Regions from separate parts of the Comamonas sp. C11 genome, predicted to be linked through region 2. Evidence: riboswitches for the same ligand, from Rfam matches in the RefSeq annotation. Region 2 holds a riboswitch; each other region holds the start of a gene.
What was found. Region 2 has a riboswitch for glycine ahead of gcvT (glycine cleavage system aminomethyltransferase GcvT). Riboswitches for the same ligand answer to the same signal wherever they lie in the genome.
Positions count from the first base shown of each region.

Region 1 (2,260 bases), 1.2 Mb from region 2:
TCGAGAGCTTGAAGCTCAGAGAGAAACGCCGAATCTTCTGGACGACGATTGGAATACAGCAGAAGCAAATCCTGCTGTGACTGCTGCATTGCAGCGTTTCGCAGCATGCTCATGAACGGCGTCACGCCAATCCCACCGGCGATGAGCACACCCGCTCGCGCGGTGTTTTTGTGCAAGGTAAGCGAACCAAATGGTCCATCGATATCCAACTCAGCACCTACAGGCAGAGCTCCCAAAGCGCGTTTGTAAACGCTGTCCCTCATCCTCGTAGCAAACACTAGTTCACTCTCGTGTGGCGCGCTGACAATGGAGAATGCGTGACATCGCTCCTCTTTACTCTCCCCTGGGACCGCGCCCGGCAGCTGGATTTCAAACGCCTGTCCAGGACGGAAATCAAACCCCGCCGGTTTGGCGAGATGAAATGCCATCGTACCCTGCGCAACCTCCTCGCGTTCGAGGATTTTGCTGTGCTCTGTGCCCATGATTCACTCCTTCGCAATCGATGGATCTACACATTGGATGCGTCCAATGGAGTAAATATTCCCGTCAATCGATACCCACCGTGAGAAACGGGTCGAAATGGGCACTCTCATTGAACCGACCACCTCAGCCTGCTATGGCCGCGTTCGGCCAGAAGCAGCCCCGTTCAGCTTGATAGTGCAAACTCTCACCGAGCTTTGAACTCCCCCCCACTCAGGCTTGCAATCAAGTCGGCTTTAGGCTGACCTGAGTCACTCACAGACCCATGCCGAAGCGGCGGCAATCGCCAACACCAGTTGCTGCACGCCGCCTGTCCTTAACAGCTGTTTTACGCTCCAAGCCGGCTGTTCGAATCGCATGGCCGCCACGTACCGGCTCAAAGGGCCGCTTCTGCGTGCCACGACAGGTTCGTGTCTTCCCCAAGCAGTCTGTCAACGCCTGAAGAATGAGCGAGCCTTCGAGAGCACCGCTTGTCATGGCGGGCGGCTTGACAGACGAAAACGCAGACTTGCGCGAGCCACGGCGGGTTCAGACTGGGCCTCCGCGCCCCAGCTCGGCAGCCGCAGAACCACATTAATACAGGTATTAACCCGAATAAAGTCGCTGAAACTGGCTAGAATCGCGCCCATCCTGCGGGAGAGCGGAGCCTTTCGAGGGTTCCCGCCGAAGGCGCAAACTCCCATAATCGCTCAGGCAATAAGTACCGCAGGTGGGTCTGACAGGACCCGGATATCGCCAACTGGAGAGCAGCCCGCAACCACAAGTCTGCAGGGCTCACCGAAGGGGCAAGCATGTCCACCGCGAAGGTGCTCATGCGCAACTCTCAGGTAAAAGGACAGCGGGAGAGGCAAGCCGGACACTCCCGCCGATGTGAGTGGCTGGTCTATTTTCAAGTGCCTTCATGCTTCCTTCCGTCTCTTTGCTGGACTCGTTCCAGGCCTCCAACTTCACCGTCATGCTGGTCATCTATCTGGTGGCCATTACCGCCGAAGCCATGTCCGGCGCACTCGCCGCAGGGCGGCGAAATATGGATATCTTTGGTGTCGTCGTCATCGCCTTCGTCACTGCCCTGGGCGGCGGCACCATCCGCGACATGGTGCTGGGCCACTACCCCATCGGCTGGACCCAGCACCCTGAATATGTGTATCTGGTCATCAGCTTCGGTCTGCTGACCACTGTGATTGCACGCCATATGCACAGGCTCAAGCAGGTGTTTCTGCTGCTGGACGCCATGGGTCTGATCGCCTTTTCGCTGATTGGCTGCAATACCGCGCTGGAGCTGGGCTACCCCACCATCGTCATCATCATGGCCGGCATGATTACCGGCATCAGCGGCGGCATCTTGCGCGATGTGCTCTGCAACCAGGTCCCCGTGGTGTTCCGCCGCGAGCTGTATGCGAGCGTGTCGCTGTCCGTATGCCTGATGTTCCTGGGCCTGCGCTATCTGGATGTCAGCCCCAATATCAGCACCATCGTGTGTTTTGCCGGCGGTCTGGCCTTCCGTCTTGCCGCCATTCGTTTCAAATGGCGCCTGCCGGTTTTTTCGTACCAGCAGCGCTGGGAGTGATCGAGACTCCCCCTCTCTTGCTACGCAGGGCGGCCCTTGCTTGGCTGCTCTGACCTAGACTGCGCCATGCGTTACCCATGTAGTTTCACTTTCCATGTCTGAACCCATCACATGGATGCCGGATGGCACCCCCTACAACACCCGATTTGGCGATCGCTATCACAGCGAGCTGGGCGGCCTTGACCAGGCCCGCCAGGTTTTTCTCGGTGGCTG
Region 1 covers NZ_CP101743.1:3,813,697-3,815,956, forward strand. The annotation lists gene NOX35_RS17470 (ferredoxin--NADP reductase) at 1-482, opposite strand, end outside; glycine riboswitch at 1,104-1,196, shown strand; glycine riboswitch at 1,210-1,329, shown strand; gene NOX35_RS17475 (trimeric intracellular cation channel family protein) at 1,382-2,047, shown strand; gene mnmC (FAD-dependent 5-carboxymethylaminomethyl-2-thiouridine(34) oxidoreductase MnmC) at 2,163-2,260, shown strand, end outside.
Region 1: linked by a shared signal. The riboswitch ahead of NOX35_RS17475 (trimeric intracellular cation channel family protein) and the one ahead of gcvT (glycine cleavage system aminomethyltransferase GcvT) in region 2 are both predicted to bind glycine.

Region 2 (2,260 bases):
ATGGCGGCGTAGTCGGGCTCGACATAGGCCAGCGCCACGGGCTGGTTGAGCGTGGGACTGAGCAGGCCGCTGGTGATGTGGCCGATATGCTGTCCGTCCATGTTTTCCAGCACGGCGGGCTCGCGCACGGGAATGCGCTCCAGCGCGATCAAGCCCACGCGCTTGCGGCGCAGCGACTGAGGGTTCTGCAATTGCTCCAGCACGATGGCCGCACCGGGAAAGCCGCCCTCGCGCTCGCCGCCGCTGCGGCGCACCTTCTGCATGGCCCAGTTCAGCGAGGCTTCCACCGGGGTGGTGCTGGTGTCTATGTCGTTGCCGTACAGGCAAAGCCCGGCTTCAAGGCGCAGCGAGTTGCGCGCGCCCAGGCCGATAGGGGCCACCTCGGGCTGGGCCAGCACAGCTTCGGCAAAGGCTGTTGCCGCTTCGCCGGGAAGTGAGATTTCGAAACCGTCCTCGCCCGTATAGCCGCTGCGCGTGATGTAGAGCGCATGGCCCTGCCAGTCGAAGTGGTTGCCGGTCATGAAGACCAGTTGCGTCACTCCAGGAATCAGGCGCGAGAGGGCTGTGGCAGCTTGCGGGCCTTGCAGGGCCAGCAGGGCGCGATCGGGCAATGGGACGACCTCGCAGCAGCTACCGATGCGGTTCTGGATATGAGCGATATCCGCCTCTTTGCAGGCACCGTTGACGATGAGGAACAGATCATCGCCGCGGTTGACGAACATCAGGTCGTCGAGAATTCCGCCTTGTTCATCGAGCAGCAGGCCGTAGCGCTGCTTGTGCAGGCCCAGGTCCATGACATCGACGGGCATCAGTGATTCGAGCGCGGCGGCGGCATCGGGGCCGCGCAATAGCAACTGGCCCATGTGCGAGACATCGAACAGGCCGGCAGCCTTGCGCGTGTGCAGATGCTCGGCCATAAGGCCTTGAGGGTATTGCACGGGCATTGAGTAGCCGGCAAACGGCACCATGCGGGCACCCAGTTTCTGGTGCAGGGCAAACAGCGGTGTGGAACGCAGATCGGAAGAAGTGTCAGCAGCAGTCACAGGCAAGCGCTCCGGTGGTCAAAACCAAATGAGTGGCCATGCATGACGGGGCCATGCTTGGCGGGCTTGCCCTGCTGTCCGCTTTACCTGAGAGATTCACTGCCTTTGTTTTCGCGGGCAGCTTGCTCCTTCGGTGGATGCTGGCACACATACGAAATGACGGCCTGCATCTCTCTCCAGCAAGGGACGCTGCAGGTTTGCACACCTGCAGCGCTTGTCAGTCCTTTTGCCTGAGCGTTTTGACTCCGGGTGGGGGTCTGCGCCTTCGGCGGTGCGGTGCAGCTTCAGCTGCAGGCACTCTCTCCTGACGCTGGCGATTTTAGCGGTGGGCAAGGGGCTTGCACCACCGAATCGTGCGGATTTTGGGGTTTTCGAGCACAGTTCGTCCGGATTGGGTCTGTGTACTCACCGTGTCTCGGTATTCAAGGACGGAGATTCTGGGGATTCGATCTCCTGGCGCGGAAACACCAGTTGGTAGGGCTGCTCGAAGCAGGCAGTCACGGCCTGGCCCTGGCGCATGCCGGGCTTGAATTTCCAGCGCTCGAGCGAGCGCATGATGGACTTCACGATGCGGGGATCGGTATCGGCGGGCTGATAGGCCACACGGCCGAGTTCGCCCTGAGCAGTGACCTCCAGGCGGAAGATCACCATGGTTTCCAGTCCTTGAGGAAACCAGCTGGCACTGATGATCGGCGTGGTGTGGCGGCGTGGCTGTGGTTGCCGATCGAGCTGGGCGACGGGTGTGCAATCTGCCTTGATCCATGCAGGCCATTCCATGCTCTGTGACCGCCTGTGCTGCGTGTCCAATGGCGGAGCCGGCGCAGGCTCCGGCCGCTCGGAAACCGTGCTCGCGGTGCCGGCGCCCGGAGGCAGCTTGGTCCGACTGCCATCGGAGAGGTGGGAGCAGGCACTGAGCAGCAAGGCGGTCAGTGACGCGGCGCAGGCTGCGCCAAGGTGTGAAATGCGCGAAATGTCCATGAGGGCATTGTCGGCCATGTCGGCAGCATTTCAGGGTTGCGCAGGGCGCAGGTCCAGTTCCTTGATATCGGCCTCGGCGCAGGCGCGCCACCAGGCCGAGCCCGCATGCGGAGCGCCCAGGTCCAGGCGCTCGCCCATCATGGGCGTGGCGATCTCTATGCCGTGCTGCCTGCCCAGACTCATAATCTGCTCGAAGGGGTCCCACCAGGCATGCATGGCCAGGTTGAAAGTGCCGTTGT
Region 2 covers NZ_CP101743.1:2,660,668-2,662,927, forward strand. The annotation lists gene gcvT (glycine cleavage system aminomethyltransferase GcvT) at 1-1,043, opposite strand, end outside; glycine riboswitch at 1,108-1,233, opposite strand; glycine riboswitch at 1,252-1,360, opposite strand; gene NOX35_RS12155 (hypothetical protein) at 1,449-2,039, opposite strand; gene NOX35_RS12160 (MBL fold metallo-hydrolase) at 2,052-2,260, opposite strand, start outside.

Region 3 (2,260 bases), 1.4 Mb from region 2:
GGTCATGATGTAGTACACCATGATGCCGATGAGAAGATAGGTGAGCACGGCTCCGCCGGGGCCGATCTGGGCGATGGCCGAGCCGGAGGCCACAAACAGGCCCGTTCCGATGGCGCCGCCAATGGCGATCATGCTCAGGTGGCGCTGCTTGAGCACCCGGTGCAAGCGGGGCTGCTTATCGTCACCATCGCCAGTCGGCGCGAGCTGCTGGCTTGAGTTGGGTTGGGACATAAATGTCTTGTTGTAATGGTTTGCGCCCATCCGGACAAAACACCCAACCATCCCGCAGGCGCTGCGACAGGCAACGCAAAAAGGCGACCATGACGGTCGCGGGCAACAAGGACAAAGGAACGAAGCCATGACAGCAGAACGCCATGGCGGATAGGCCAGTCGCATCCTGAATCGGCAGCCACCCCAGTCGGGCGCTTCAATGGCAAAGCGGTGATATCGCCGGGCCCATTGACAGGCAAAGACGATATTTTGCCCAAATCCACCGCCGGCCATGGCCCGCCATGCCAATGCAGGGGCTGACTCTGGGGCTGCTCGGCGGCACTTGACAGCGTCTATCGCTATGAATTTAGAAGCACACTGCGCTTGAATAAATTCATTTTCATAGACAAATACTCAATATTTCCTTGAACGATAAACGCAAAGCGCTATCAAATAGCGTGGACTCCACATGATCAGCCATGACTGGGCCCTGGCGCAGAAGTCTAGTAAACCCGTATATCCAGGCGCCGCCGTTCTTCCTACATTTGCCCACAGGCTCTCAGCCCGGTGATGCCGAGAGAGACTGCAGCGCAAACTTGGCGCATGCAGCGCCGAAGGAGCAACCGCCCCGGAAACTCTCAGGCCAAAGGATCGGCATCGCTTTCACACACTCTGAAGAATGTCCGGACGTCATCGTCCGCCGGGCATACCGAAGGAGCAAGCGAGCAGCGCCGCAAGGCCATGCCTCGTGAATCTCTCAGGTCCAGAACAGAGGGGGCGTCCGCTGCGCATGTTGCGCACGGGCTCCACCCTTGACGTTTCTGGAATCTGAATCATGAAGACAATCGCCGTCATCGGCGGTGGCATCACGGGCGTGACCACCGCCTACGCTCTCGCTCGCCGCGGATTTTCCGTCACCCTGTTCGAGAAACAGCGCTACGCCGCCATGGAAACCTCGTTCGCCAATGGCGGCCAGCTCTCGGCCTCGAACGCCGAGGTCTGGACCCATTGGTCCACCATTGTCAAAGGCCTCAAGTGGATGCTCAAGAGCGATGCTCCGCTGCTGCTCAACCCCAAGCCCAGCTGGCACAAGATTTCCTGGTTCTGCCAGTTTCTCGCTGCCATCCCCCACTATGAGAAAAACACCGTGGAGACCGCCAGGCTGGCGATTGCGGCACGCGAGCACCTGTTCGAATGGGCGGCTCGCGAAGGCATTGACTTCGATCTGAAGCAAAAAGGCATCCTGCATATCTACCGTGACCGAGCAGGCTTTGAACATGCGGGCAAGGTTTCCCAGTTGCTGGCCAAAGGCGGGCTGGAGCGCCGCGCCGTGACACCGCAGGAGATGCGCTCCATCGAGCCGACCCTGTCCGGAACCTTCTATGGCGGCTACTTCACCGAGAGCGACTCCACAGGCGACATCCACAAGTTCACCAGCGGCCTTGCCGCTGCCTGTGAGCGACACGGCGTGCAATGCCGCTACGGTCAGGAAATCGTGTCGGTGAGCAGCAATGGCAAACAGGCCAGCGTGACCGTGCGCCAGGGTCCGGCAACCGAGACCTCGACTTTCGACGCCATGGTGGTCTGCGCAGGCACGGCCAGCCGCGCCCTGGCCGCTCAGCTCGGCGACAGCGTCAACATCTATCCGGTCAAGGGCTATTCCATCACGGTCAATCTGGCGGACGAAGCCAGCCGCGCCGCAGCCCCCGTGGTGAGTCTGCTGGACGACGAGACCAAGCTGGTCACCAGCCGCCTGGGTGACGATCGCTTCCGAGTTGCCGGTACGGCGGAGTTCAACGGCTACAACAAGGACATCCGCGCCGACCGCATCCGCCCTCTCATCGAATGGGTGCAGCAGTGCTTCCCGGGCGTCAGCACGCGCAGCGTGGTTCCCTGGGCGGGCCTGCGTCCCATGATGCCGGACATGCTGCCGCGCGTGGGCCCTGGCAACAAGCCCTGCGTGTTCTACAACACCGGCCACGGCCATCTGGGCTGGACCTTGTCGGCCGTTACCGCCGACATGGTCGGCGACCTCGTGCTGCAGTCCATG
Region 3 covers NZ_CP101743.1:1,225,549-1,227,808, reverse strand. The annotation lists gene NOX35_RS05610 (amino acid permease) at 1-231, opposite strand, end outside; glycine riboswitch at 775-874, shown strand; gene NOX35_RS05605 (D-amino acid dehydrogenase) at 1,046-2,260, shown strand, end outside.
Region 3: linked by a shared signal. The riboswitch ahead of NOX35_RS05605 (D-amino acid dehydrogenase) and the one ahead of gcvT (glycine cleavage system aminomethyltransferase GcvT) in region 2 are both predicted to bind glycine.